Regions from separate parts of the Trichococcus flocculiformis genome, predicted to be linked through region 1. Evidence: predicted binding sites of a transcription regulator. Region 1 holds the regulator's gene; each other region holds the start of a gene.
The links. Region 1 encodes CtsR, which represses protease genes until heat stress. Its sites were predicted from a motif close to TTGGTCAAAAAAGGTCAAANA; they were not measured.
Positions count from the first base shown of each region.

Region 2: the regulator CtsR is predicted to act here: its motif matches at 1,251-1,271, upstream of clpP (ATP-dependent Clp endopeptidase proteolytic subunit ClpP).
Region 3: the regulator CtsR is predicted to act here: its motif matches at 1,849-1,869, upstream of ACKPCD_RS06910 (ATP-dependent Clp protease ATP-binding subunit).
Region 4: the regulator CtsR is predicted to act here: its motif matches at 1,840-1,860, upstream of clpB (ATP-dependent chaperone ClpB).

Region 1 covers NZ_OY759718.1:225,725-229,148, forward strand. Annotated here, with positions in the region: gene ACKPCD_RS01480 (ATP-dependent Clp protease ATP-binding subunit) at 1-1,602, opposite strand, end outside; gene ACKPCD_RS01485 (CtsR family transcriptional regulator) at 1,628-2,089, opposite strand; tRNA gene ACKPCD_RS01490 (tRNA-Pro) at 2,421-2,494, opposite strand; tRNA gene ACKPCD_RS01495 (tRNA-Arg) at 2,514-2,587, opposite strand; tRNA gene ACKPCD_RS01500 (tRNA-Gly) at 2,625-2,696, opposite strand; tRNA gene ACKPCD_RS01505 (tRNA-Thr) at 2,706-2,778, opposite strand; tRNA gene ACKPCD_RS01510 (tRNA-Lys) at 2,825-2,897, opposite strand; tRNA gene ACKPCD_RS01515 (tRNA-Val) at 2,903-2,975, opposite strand; rRNA gene rrf (5S ribosomal RNA) at 2,987-3,102, opposite strand; rRNA gene ACKPCD_RS01525 (23S ribosomal RNA) at 3,197-3,424, opposite strand, start outside.
Region 2 covers NZ_OY759718.1:2,273,149-2,276,572, forward strand. Annotated here, with positions in the region: gene ACKPCD_RS10855 (RNA polymerase factor sigma-54) at 1-730, opposite strand, end outside; tRNA gene ACKPCD_RS10860 (tRNA-Arg) at 956-1,027, shown strand; gene clpP (ATP-dependent Clp endopeptidase proteolytic subunit ClpP) at 1,281-1,928, shown strand; gene ACKPCD_RS10870 (DNA-directed RNA polymerase subunit beta) at 2,309-2,497, opposite strand; partial or broken gene mreB (rod shape-determining protein MreB) at 2,579-3,424, opposite strand, start outside.
Region 3 covers NZ_OY759718.1:1,431,086-1,434,509, reverse strand. Annotated here, with positions in the region: gene ptsP (phosphoenolpyruvate--protein phosphotransferase) at 1-1,318, opposite strand, end outside; gene ACKPCD_RS06915 (phosphocarrier protein HPr) at 1,320-1,586, opposite strand; gene ACKPCD_RS06910 (ATP-dependent Clp protease ATP-binding subunit) at 1,982-3,424, shown strand, end outside.
Region 4 covers NZ_OY759718.1:1,631,409-1,634,832, forward strand. Annotated here, with positions in the region: gene ACKPCD_RS07860 (Cof-type HAD-IIB family hydrolase) at 1-587, shown strand, start outside; gene ACKPCD_RS07865 (prolyl oligopeptidase family serine peptidase) at 620-1,384, shown strand; gene ACKPCD_RS07870 (metal-sulfur cluster assembly factor) at 1,443-1,787, shown strand; gene clpB (ATP-dependent chaperone ClpB) at 1,918-3,424, shown strand, end outside.

The sequences.
Region 1 (3,424 bases):
TGCGCGTCTGATGGCGCGAGCCACCGCACTGACCGCCTCGGATTGCCCAATGACGCGTTCATGCAACACTTTTTCCAGCCTCATCAAACGATCGCTTTCCTTCTGCTCCATCTGGTTGACAGGAATCCCGGTCCACAAAGCCACGACTTCAGCTACATCATTTTCGGTTACTTTCAGGTCGTAGTGCGTGATTGTTTGGGCTTGTTGTTCCACCATTTTTTGGAATTTCTGCTTCTTCGTCATTTCACGTTTGCGGATGCGGGCAGCTTTATCAAAATCCTGGTTCAGGATCGCTTCTTCTTTGTCTTTCGACAACTTCGCAATTTCCATCTCCAGTTTTCCGATCGGTGTATCCCCGTGTGTGACATCCAAACGGACTTTCGCGGCCGATTCATCAATCAGATCAATCGCTTTATCCGGCAATCGTCTGGAAGTGATGTAGCGCACCGATAGCTGGACCGCTGCTTTCAAGGCCTCATCCGTGATTTCCACGCCATGGTGCTCCTCATAACGGGAACGCAAGCCACGCATGATTTCAACCGATTCCTCAGGTGTAGGCTCATCGATATGGATAGGTGCGAAACGTCTTTCCAGCGCCGCATCCTTTTCGATATATTTTTGGTACTCATCTAGGGTGGTGGCACCGATCGTCTGCAATTCGCCCCTTGCCAATGCCGGTTTCAGGATGTTGGAAGCATCGATCGCCCCTTCCGCTCCGCCTGCACCGATCAAGGTGTGCAACTCATCGATGAAGAGGATGACATTGCCGTCATTGTAGATTTCATCAATGATTTTTTTCATTCTTTCCTCGAATTCACCGCGGTATTTCGTACCCGCTACCAGCGAACCCATATCCAACATCATGATGCGCTTGTTTGCCAATGTGTCCGGAACATCGCCGGCTACGATTTTCTGTGCCAAACCTTCCACGATGGCGGTCTTGCCGACTCCCGGTTCCCCTACCAAAACAGGATTGTTCTTCGTTCTGCGGGAAACGATTTGCATGATACGACGGACTTCCTTGTCGCGTCCAACGATCGGATCCATCCGGTTTTCACGCGCCAAGTCAGTCAGATTGCGGGCCAAGGAATCCAACGTCGGCGTCCCTTCTTCCACTTTATCCGTCTTTTTGGCTGAACGCATATCCGGTTTGGTTGGTTGTTTGATGCCCAGTTTCTCATAGAGAGACTTACGCAACAAATTCGGATCGATCTGCAGATTTTTGATGATTTTGACTGCAAGAATTTCTTCTTTCAATAAGCCCAACAAAAGGTGTTCGGTTCCTACCAAGGGAACTCCTAATTTGTGTGCTTCGTTTGTCGCATACATAATGACTTTTTTTGCCCGAGGAGAAAATGGCAACGGTGCATTGAAGTCTTCCGCATTCATTTGACCGAAACCGGTCAGATGAACAATCTCTTCGCGGACTCCTTCCTCATCAATATCGTAGCCACGCAACACTTTTCCGGCAATGCCTTCTTGTTCCCGGACTAATCCGAGAAGCATATGTTCCGTTCCGATGGATTGATGCTTAAATTTGTGCGCTTCTTCTGTTGCCAACAACAATACTTGGCTGGCTTTTTCTGTAAATAATTCATCCATTTTTAACGCCTCCTCTACGGGCTATCTATTCAAAGCGCAGACTGTTCAAGAAATTCCTCAACAGCAAGGCTCGTATTCTTTCTTCATGTTCGCCTGTGTATGGGGCAAGTGACTTATCCAATACCGACAACATCAGGTTTCCTTCACGTTTCGTGATGATCCCGCGACTGTATAGATTTTGGGTTACCGCAAACGCATCTTTCTGGGTGATGCTTTCGCCTACTATAGCGATAAGTTTATCCAACAATTCTGCTTGATCGAGGATCTTCACTTTCATGATGCGTATATAACCGCCCCCGCCGCGTTTGCTTTCGACCGCGTAGCCTTGCTGTTCCGTAAAACGGGTATTGATGACATAGTTGATTTGTGAAGGTACGCAATTGAAACGATCCGCCATTTCATTCCTTCTGATTTCAATCTGCTCTTCTGCATTCAGAATCTTTTTGATGTATGCTTCGATGATATCTGACATATTCTGACCATGCATGGAATGGATGCCTCCCTTCCCCTGACTAATTTTGACTATTATATATTTATATTATGCTATTCCTACATAACTGTCAAATGGAAAGAGCTATCCGAGGGCTTTTACAGCAAATTATTCAAGAGAGCTTTGAAGCTCATCCGTACTGCTCTGCAGACTCTTTATAACAGCATATTTCACTAACATCTTCGACAAGATTACCGAAGAATGTTACTCATTATATACTGAAAGGTGAAAAACGGCAATATTTCTATCTGAAAAGCTGACAGGGGTTGGTTAATACAAAAATAGACGCAGAAATCATCGGAATGATTTCTGCGTCTATTTTTATTTATCGGGAAGACAGGATTCGAACCTGCGACCCCTTGGTCCCAAACCAAGTGCTCTACCAAGCTGAGCTACTTCCCGGTGATCATTTTGTAAAAAATGCACCCAACAGGAGTCGAACCTGTAACCGCTTGATTCGTAGTCAAGTACTCTATCCAATTGAGCTATGGGTGCTTCATGAATGATGATAAACTTCATTAAAATAAAAAAAAGCGGAAGACGGGGTTCGAACCCGCGACCCCCACCTTGGCAAGGTGATGTTCTACCACTGAACTACTTCCGCGTTTTTGAATGCCGGCTAAAGGACTTGAACCCTCGACCCTCTGATTACAAATCAGATGCTCTACCAACTGAGCTAAGCCGGCGTTTCAATATATTTAATTATTCTATCATTGTCGCAAGAATGATGAATGAGTTATGCAGGGCTCGAACCTGCGACCCTCTGATTAAAAGTCAGATGCTCTACCAACTGAGCTAATAACTCATGGATGGAGGTTGACGGGATCGAACCGCCGACATCCTGCTTGTAAGGCAGACGCTCTCCCAGCTGAGCTAAACCTCCAAAATATAAATGCGCGGCAACGTCCTAGTCTCACAAAGGGAAACCCTTCACTACAATCGGCGCTAAGAAGCTTAACTTCTGTGTTCGAGATGGGAACAGGTGTGACCTTCTTGCCATCGTCACCGCACATTTTTAATTAGAGAACGTTGTTCTCTCAAAACTGAATCTACAAAAGTAAAGGGATTCCGAAAACACCGCTTGAGTTTTCTTCTTTTTAAAAATTGGTTAAGTCCTCGACCGATTAGTATTGGTCCGCTCCATACATCGCTGTACTTCCACTCCCAACCTATCTACCTGATCATCTCTCAGGGGTCTTACTCACTTAAAGTGATGGGAAATCTCATCTTGAGGGGGGCTTCACGCTTAGATGCTTTCAGCGTTTATCCCGTCCACACATAGCTACCCAGCGATGCTCTTGGCAGAACAACTGGTACACCAGCGGTGTGTCC
Region 2 (3,424 bases), 1.0 Mb from region 1:
GCCCATCCAGCAGTTGCAGATAAAGATCCGGTCTCGGCAAAAATAGATTGTCATCGCCGAATGCGGATCCCGGTGTCGGGTCCAACGATTGGACATACTCGAATACACTTTTCACGTCAGCCAGATCAACCGCCATTTCATCCGCTATTTCTTGCCAGTTTTTATCACTGAAAGCAGTGAAGAAATTTTCCAAGACATAATAGGCGATTTCCGGCGCGTATTCATCCCGCTCCGTCTGCAGCATCAGACATTCCTGCAGATTCCGGGCACCCACACCTGGGGGATCCAATTGGTGCAGAAGCGTCAATGCATCCAACATCTCAATCGGTTCGACGCCCTTCTGTTCCGCAGCTTCATTCAGATTGATGATGACGTACCCCTCCGGATTGATGAACGCCACCAAGAATAACACCAAATCGCGCAAGGGTGTATCCCGCATATTTGCATAGATTTGTTCCAATAAAAAAGTATCCAACGCCGGCACTTCTTCAGACACTTGATCCATTGCGGAAGCAGTGTCCATAGGGTCGTCCTTATCCGGCTTGTATACAACCGTTTTTTCTTTTACAGCGCGTTCGTCGAACTCTTTATTTATTTTCACTTCGATTAAAGGATTGCCCAACGCTTTTTGTTGAAGATAAGCGAACAACTCCTCGTTGTCGTATCCCACAAGCTTCAGCGATTCCTCTAAGCTTTCCTTATCCATATGCACACTTGATATAACTAACACATCAACCCCTCCTCCCCTTTTTAGAATCATTTTATCACACACAAGCATTTATTGAAATCGTTTTCAGTTAAAGGGATTGGATTTCAATCGCAGCAGGATTGGTGATTCTGTAGTTTAAAGGACGTTCTTCCGACTTAAAGAGACGTCCCAGACAACTCTGGAATTTGAAATTGAATTTCCCCCTTGCCATCTTTCACGCTATAGGTTATAATTTTAATGTTGCTTGTCTCCTTAGTGTAATGGATATCACGTAAGATTCCGGTTCTTGAGATGGGGGTTCGATTCCCTCAGGAGACGTATTATTTTATTGATGCATCAACGTTCCCAGCATTTGGATGCAAAGCAAATGCAAAAAATCTCCTTTCCCCCGCGGAAGAGGAGATTTTTTTATTCGATTTTTTATTCACCCTGAATACAATCCGCATTTCTGCTATCTATTTTTGGACATTTGCTGACTGAAACGATATGATTGACTAAGGTATATTTCACCAGAAATCGTCAGACTTATGGACAAACATTACAATTGACCTTTCCTGACCAATGAGTTAAAATAAACCATGTAAAGAAAAACTGTTCATTCAAAACGAACGAGGAGGAAACATATATGAACTTAATCCCTACAGTAATCGAACAATCATCCCGTGGTGAACGTGCATATGATATTTATTCCCGTCTTCTGAAGGACCGCATCATCATGTTGAGCGGCCCTATCGACGATAATACGGCGAACTCAGTCATCGCGCAATTGCTATTCTTGGATGCCCAAGATTCCGAAAAAGATATCTATATCTACATCAACTCTCCAGGCGGTAGCGTGTCTGCCGGACTGGCCATCTACGATACAATGAACTTCATCAAGGCGGACGTTCAAACAATCGCAATGGGTATGGCAGCTTCGATGGGCAGCTTCTTGTTGACTGCCGGCGAGAAGGGCAAACGTTTTGCATTACCGAATGCAGAGATTATGATCCATCAACCGCTTGGCGGTGCACAAGGTCAAGCAACCGAAATTGAAATCGCAGCCCGCCATATCCTGCAGACACGCGAACGCCTGAATAAAATTTTGGCTGAACGCACAGGACAACCGATGGAAGTCATCGAACGCGATACCGACCGCGATAACTACATGACTGCTCAGCAAGCGAAAGATTACGGCTTGATTGACGAAGTCATGGTCAACTCAAAATCATTGAAATAAAAATATGCGACAAAAGCGAGGATGACCAGCAGAAGGATGCTGGCCGTCCTCGTTTTTATATGGCTGATTTTGTGGAGCATGGGTAGAAAGATTTGACCTTTTTCATTGGCACAACAGCGGATACGAGTTCGCAGCTCCGGTGAGGCGACCGCTTACCGGCGGAGACCGATTGATACCGGTGCAAACTCCAGCGAGGCCATCCTCGCAGGAGTTCGCTCATCTAATTGCGTCTGTGCTCCGGCGAAGCCTTCGCTCACCGGAGCAAAGCAAATGAAGGACAAAGAAATAATCCGAAACCCCACCCGCTCGCACCTATTCAGGAAAAAAATCAAAAAAGGGCAGACGGAACGCAATCGTTCCTGTCTGCCCTTCTTATTTCCTTAACGGATATAATCAAAGATATGTTCCCAGGTCTGCTTGCTGAAGACAAGGGCTGGATTGCCGCCACCCAGAACACCGTATCCGACCATCAACCCGGCTCCGAAGAGAATGAAAGCCATCAACATGAATATCAAAACCCACATCACCGTTGACAGTACAGGTTTGAAATCAAATTTCAAAGCGATCACCTATCTTCCTTTTTTTATTTTTGTTTTTTGGATCAGTCGCGCCAACAAACCGAAAAGTCCGCTGGACGGACGATTCTTTTGATCGATGTTGTTCAGTAGGATACCCGTTCCCAAAGCAACTGCATCCAATGGTTTTTCAGCAGCAAATACCGGAACTTTCAACTCGCTCGAGAAGAGTTTCTCGATTCCGCTGATCAAAGCACCCCCACCTGTCAACACGATTCCGGTATTGATGATGTCGGCAGCCAGCTCAGGAGGCGTCATTTCCAAAACTTCCTTCGCTTGCTCCACGACCAGAACCAAAGTCTCGTGCATCGCTTCATATACTTCTTTCGAAGTGATGTAAATAGTGCGCGGCAGTCCCGTCACCATGTCACGGCCACGGATTTCCATCTTCTCTTCCTTCTCAGGCTCCAAAGCGGTTCCGATCGTTATTTTGATTTTTTCAGCAGTCCGTTCACCGATCAATAATTTGTGTTCTCTTTTGACGAAATTCATGATGTCGGCATCCAGTTTATCACCGGCTGTTTTGATCGAGCTGCTCGTTACGATACCGCCCAAAGACAATACTGCGATATCACTCGTTCCGCCACCCATATCGATGACCATATTACCGTTCGGCTGAAAAATATCAAGCCCTGCTCCGACAGCAGCAACTTTCGGTTCTTCCTCCAGATACACATTCTTGCCGCCGCTCTTTTCTGCGGCTTGGATGATCGCTTTTTGTTCAATCGTTGTGATGTTCGTCGGACAACAGATCAAAATGTTCGGCTTAGTCAAAAAACCCTTCACATTCAAGCGATCAATAAAGTGGGTCAGCATTGCTTCTGTGATGTCAAAGTCTGCGATAACGCCGCCTTTCAGCGGACGGATGACTCTGATGTTTGCCGGCGTACGCCCAACCATCATATAGGCTTCTTCCCCAAC
Region 3 (3,424 bases), 1.2 Mb from region 1:
ATACAGCAGCTGCTGGGATTTCGATCATGATACCTACTTGGATATCATCAGCGACTTCTACGCCATCGGCTAATAGATTCGCTTTTTCTTCCTCCAACATCGCTTTAGCTGCTCTAAATTCGTTCAGAGTAGCAATCATCGGGAACATGATGCGCAATTTACCGTAAACGGAAGCACGCAACAAGGCACGCAATTGTGTACGGAACATTTCCGGTTCAGCCAAGCAAATCCGGATTGCACGGTAACCCAAGAATGGATTCATTTCTTTCGGCAATTCCAAATAAGGCAATTCTTTATCCCCACCAATGTCCATTGTACGAACAACGACAGGTTTGCCTTCCATGCCTTCCAAAACAGCTTTATAAGCATCAAATTGCTCATCTTCTGTCGGGAAGTCTGAAGAGTCCATGTACAGGAATTCAGTACGGTACAATCCTACCGCTTCAGCGCCATTAGCGACAACGCCTTCTAAATCTTTAGGCGTTCCGATGTTAGCTGCCAATTCGATATGTTTACCGTCTGCAGTAACTGTATTTGCATTTTTCAGTTTGTGCCATTCTGCTTGCATTGCAGAAAACTCTTCAGCTTTCTTCTTGTATGCAGCTAATGTTTCTTCATCAGGATTGATGAAGACGTCGCCGTCCAAACCATCCAAAATGATGATATCGCCATCTTTGACGATTTGTGTGATTTCTTTTGACCCTACGATTGCAGGAATTTCCAGAGAACGGGCCATGATTGCGCTATGGGATGTGCGTCCACCGATATCAGTAACGAATCCTTTAACATAATCACGGTTCAATTGAGCTGTGTCACTAGGAGTCAAATCTTTGGCAACGACGATCACTTCTTCAGTGATTGTCGATGGGTTAGGGATTTTGACACCCAACAAGTGGCTCAACACACGTTCCGTAACGTCGCGGATATCCGCAGCACGTTCTTGCATGTATGGGTTGTCTTCCATCGCTTCGAACATACCGATGAACATGCCGGCAACATCAGAAAGTGCCGATTCAGCATTGACACCGTTGTCTCGGATGTTGGCGTTCATCGATCCGATCATTTCCGGATCGGACAATACCATCAAATGTGCATCAAAAACTTGGGCTTCTTCTTCGCCAAGTGATACTGCCGCTTTTTCTCGGATTGCACTTACCTCTGATTTAGCGGTTTCAAAGCTTTCCAAAAGACGAGCAACTTCGCCTTCTGAATCTTCCACTTTACGCTTTTCAAAGGACAGATCCGGTTCAGTAAGCAAATATGCTTTCGCAATTGCAATACCATCACTAGCTGCTATTCCTTGTAAGTGGTTTTTCATATTACTCTGCTAGCCCTTCTTTTACCATTGTTTCAGTGATTCCAGCCATAGCGTCTGCTTCGTCCGGACCTTCTGCAGTGATGACAACATCAGCGCCTTGGCCTACGCCTAATGACATTACACCCATGATGGATTTTAAGTTAACAGATTTACCTTTGTATTCTAAATTAATATCAGAATTGAATTTGCTTGCAGTTTGTACCAATAAAGTTGCTGGACGTGCATGAATCCCTGTTTCTGCGATTACGTGATATTCTTTTCTTTCCATAGTCATAAACCCCTTTGAGATGTATTTATTTAAGGTACTTTTGATACGTTCCTATTATAACAGAAAAATGGAAAAACGTATGAAAAATAACCCTTTCATTAAATAAGATTAACATCTTTCGCTTTATACTACAACTGTTTTAAATAGAATCGTTCAAATTTTTGTCATAATTGCTGAAATAACACTTATTTAATACAACCCCCGTTTGGCCGAAAACCGTCCCGGAATGAATATTTTGCTTCATTCCAAGTCAAACCTCTTGAAAGTCAAAATAGGTCAATGTATAATGGATCCATAAGGTCAGAGTTGGTCAGTGAACCTTCTTGTGAGTGTCCCTTAGCCGTTGCTACTATAATATACATGTACCTATGATCCATATAGAAAGGAAGATTGCCATGCTTTGTCAACATTGCGGAAAAAAACAAGCCTCCATTCATCTGTATGCCAGCGTGAATGGACAAAGACGCCAAATCGACTTATGCCAGAACTGCTACCAAGAGTTCAAAAATGCTCAATCGCAACAAAACAATCCGAACCCAAGATCTCAAGGACCTGTAGACCCCTTTTCTTTCGGTAATCTGGATTCGTTCTTCAAACAAATACAACAGAACCAAGAACAGAATTATCAACAGCCCCCTGCCTCGGAAGTTGCCCGCGGCGGTAAAGGTGGCAAAGGCGGCTTACTGGACGAATACGGCATCAACTTGACCCAACTGGCCCGAGATGGCGGTATCGATCCCGTCATCGGAAGAGACAGCGAAATCGCACGCGTCATTGAGATTCTGAATCGCCGAACAAAAAATAATCCGGTGCTCACAGGGGAAGCCGGTGTCGGCAAAACTGCGGTAGTGGAAGGTCTTGCCCAGAAAATCGTGGACGGTGATGTCCCTCAGAAATTGTTGGACAAAGAAGTGATCCGCTTGGATGTTGTCTCACTCGTCCAAGGAACCGGCATCCGCGGTCAATTCGAAGAACGGATGCAGAAACTGATGGATGAAATCCGCGCGAACAAACAGATCATCCTCTTCATCGATGAAATCCATGAAATCGTCGGAGCAGGAAGCGCTGAAGGAAGCATGGATGCAGGCAATATCCTGAAGCCAGCTTTAGCAAGAGGCGAACTGCAATTGGTCGGCGCAACAACACTGAACGAGTACCGCAGAATCGAGAAGGACGCTGCACTGGAACGCCGATTCCAGCCCGTCCGCGTGAATGAACCAACACCCGAACAGACGTTGATTATCCTCCAAGGAATCCGTCCGAAATATGAAGATTATCACCATGTCAAATATTCGGATAAGGCGCTGGAAGCGGCAGTCAAATTGTCGCATCGCTACATCCAGGATCGTTTCCTTCCCGACAAAGCTATCGACCTGCTTGATGAGTCCGGATCCAAAAAGAACTTGACGATCAAGCCCATCGATCCGAAACAGATAGAGGAACGCATCGAAACGGCCGAAAGGGAAAAACAAGCCGCCCTGCATGCGGAAGATTACGAAAAAGCTGCCTATTATCGCGATCAGATCACGAATCTTAATAAAATGAAACAGAATCCGGCCCCAGCCGATGGCGATCCTGTCATAACAGAGCAGGATATCCAAAAGATCATTGAGATCAAGACAAATATCCCGGTCGGTGAGCTACTTGAAAAAGAACAGACGCAATTGAAAAATCTTGATGCCGATCTGAAGAAAAACGTCATCGGTCAAGATGAAGCCATCGACAAAGTATCGAAAGCCATCCGCAGAAACCGAATCGGATTGAGCCGTAAAAACCGACCTATCGGTTCCTTCCTGTTCGTAGGGCCTACCGGTGTCGGTAAGACCGAATTGGCCAAA
Region 4 (3,424 bases), 1.4 Mb from region 1:
CCGACAGTAATTGGCGTAATTACTACCATAAAACACTCAATAAAGATTTCGCGATGGATCTCATCGAACAGCGTGAAGAGATGGGCATCGATTTTATCTGCGTAGAAGGCAAGGAGACGCTTTTCGCATCCACCGCCACGCTGCCATCGAACGAATATTTCCCGAAAAATTTGCTGGCGACGCAGATCACTTCTAAGGACACGTTGTCGGAAAATCCGACTTCCATGAATGTATTTTCCGAGGAACGGAATTTGCATGCTATCCGTGACCGGATTTTGGCGCGTTATGGGAATTCCATTGAAATCCGTACATGGGGCGGTACGATGCCTTGCCTCGAAATCGTATCCGCTGGTGTCCAAAAAGCGCTTGGCGTGGAAGTGGTCGCGAATAATTACGGTATCAAGCGGGAAGATATTCTTGCCTTCGGTGACGAAGACAACGATATGGAGATGATTCGCTTTGCGGGACATGGCGTTGTTATGCAAAATGGTATTGGGGCATTAAAGCGCATTGCAGATGATGTAACCACGCATACGAATCATGAGGACGGCTTGGCAATCTACCTGGAAAAATATTTTTGCCTGTAACAGCCGATCAGAGCTGAAAAAGAGGGATAAATGTGATTTTGATCGAAAGAAAAATCATAAATGATATACCGATTCTGGAAATCGTTGAAGAAGACAAGAAACAAGAAACGACTCCGCTCGTGTTCTTTTATCATGGCATCACAAACCAAAAGGAGAGAGGTTTGGAGCCCGGATATGCATTAGCCAGCAACGGCATGCGGGTGATCATCCCCGATGCCTATCGTCATGGTGAACGCAAAGAGGAAGCCTATGCTGGCGAACCGGCAGCAGAATTCTGGTCGGTAGTCCTGAAAAATATAAAAGAGCTTCCTGACATTGTGGAAGCCTATGTTGAAGCGGGATTGGCAAAAAGAGAAACTGTTTCGGTCACGGGCCTTTCGATGGGAGGCATCACGACCTGTATCGCTTTGACGCAATATCCATGGATCCATTCGGCAGCCTGCTTGATGGGCAGTCCGGATCCGATCGGGTTGTCCCATTGGGCACTGCAGTCCCGCTGGGCGGAAGGTCTGCCTCCGCTCGATGACGAGAAGGTCAATGCGTTGATGGCGCCTTTTGAAAACCTGAGCCTCAAAGAACATCCGGAATCGCTCGTTGACACGCCGTTTTACATCTGGCACGGTACCGCCGACGAGAGTGTGCCGTACGAGCAGATGGAGCAGTTCGTCAACTCCATCAGCGGAGAAGCCTATGCAGATAACATTTGTTTCCGGTCGACAGAAGGTGCCGGACACCGGGTTCCTTACGCTATTTTTGAGGAAATGGCAGTATTTTTAGGTAACGTATATTCGCATTGAATTTCTATGCACAAACTGTTATTATCTAATTAATCCAGAAAGGTAAGAGGTGTTTGCAATGACTGAAGAGACAACTCCCCAATTTTCGCAAGAAGAATTGGAAAGCATAAAAGAACGCGTCTTAGCGGCGCTTGAGCAAGTGATAGATCCGGAATTAGGAATAGATATCGTCAATTTAGGTTTGATTTATGAAGTGGAACTGGAACAGGATGGATTCTGCCTGATCAAGATGACACTCACAACGATGGGCTGCCCATTGGCGGATGTCATCACCGATGAAATTCATCGTGCTTTGAAAGACGTTCCTGAAGTAACCGAAACACAAGTGAAATTGGTGTGGTATCCTGCCTGGACGACAGACAGAATGTCCCGATATGCACGCATCGCGTTAGGGATCCGATGATAAGAAGAGCAACAAAGGAAATCACCTTTGTTGTTCTTTTTTTTCGGGTTATCATTTGACCAATTCTGACCATGGTCGTATACTTGTCCTATAAAAGATATATCAATAGATTTTTTGAGGAGGTCCTAGCATGGAAATGGAAAAAATGACGACAGCCCTGCAGCAGGCAATCGCAGAAGCGCAACGTATCGCCATGGTGCGCAAGCACCAGACCATCGATGTCGCCCATCTGTGGAAAATATTTCTGCAGCCGGATAGTTTTGCGCGCAATTTTTATATCGATTCAGGAGTGGCAATCGATGCATTTGAATCAGCCGTTGATAAGGAACTGGATAAATCAGTGGTGATTGAGGGCACTTCCGTCCAGTACGGGCAAACATTCAGCCAGAATCTGTACAATCTCTTTCTGGAAGCAGACCGCAAGCGGTCGGAGTTGAAGGATGATTTCATCGCCACTGATACGGTGCTTTTGAGCTTGATGACACTGAAAAATCATCCATTGACCAAATTTTTGGTTAATCTAGGCCTGACGGAAAAAATCATCGCGGAAAAAATCAAGGATATGAGAGGGGGAGACCGAGTGACTTCGCAGAATCAGGAAGATCAGTATGAAGCATTGGAAAAGTATGGCATAGACCTCGTGCAAGCGGTGCGTAGCGGAAAACAAGATCCGGTAATCGGCAGGGACGAAGAAATCAGGGATGTCATCCGCATTTTGTCGCGGAAAACAAAAAATAATCCGATCCTGATAGGTGAACCTGGCGTAGGCAAGACCGCCATTGTGGAAGGTTTGGCTCAACGGATTGTGAAAAAAGATGTACCGGATAATTTGAAAGACAAAACAATCTTTTCGTTGGATATGGGCTCATTGATTGCGGGAGCTAAGTACCGTGGGGAATTCGAGGAACGCCTTAAAGCGGTATTGAAGGAAGTGAAGAAAAGCGACGGCCGCATCATCCTTTTCATTGATGAGATCCATACGATCGTCGGGGCAGGAAAAACCGAGGGGAGTATGGATGCCGGCAATCTGCTGAAACCTATGCTGGCCAGAGGCGAATTGCACTGCATCGGAGCGACCACTTTGGATGAATACCGTCAAAATCTGGAGAAGGATAAGGCCTTGGAGCGAAGATTCCAAAAGGTGTTGGTGAAAGAACCGACAGTTTCTGATACAATCAGCATCTTGAGGGGGTTGAAGGAACGTTATGAGATCCACCACAGCGTCAACATCCATGACAACGCCCTTGTTGCGGCCGCGACCTTATCCGATCGTTACATCACTGACCGGTTTCTGCCGGATAAAGCGATCGATCTTGTCGATGAGGCTTGCGCGAACATAAAAGTGGAAATGAATTCGATGCCTACCGAGTTGGATCAGGTGAGCCGCAAATTGATGCAACTGGAGATAGAAGAGGCGGCCTTGAAAAAGGAATCCGATGATCAGAGCAAGAAAAGATTGGCGGCTCTGCAAGTCGAGTTGGCTGATCTGCGCGAAGAATCAAATGAGTTGCGCATGAAATGGGGTAATGAAAAAGAAGAAGTCGAAAAGCTGCGTGCCAAACGGGAGGACCTGGAGGACGCGCGCAGACAATTGGAGGATGCCGAGGCCAATTATGATTTGGAACGGGCGGCGGTTT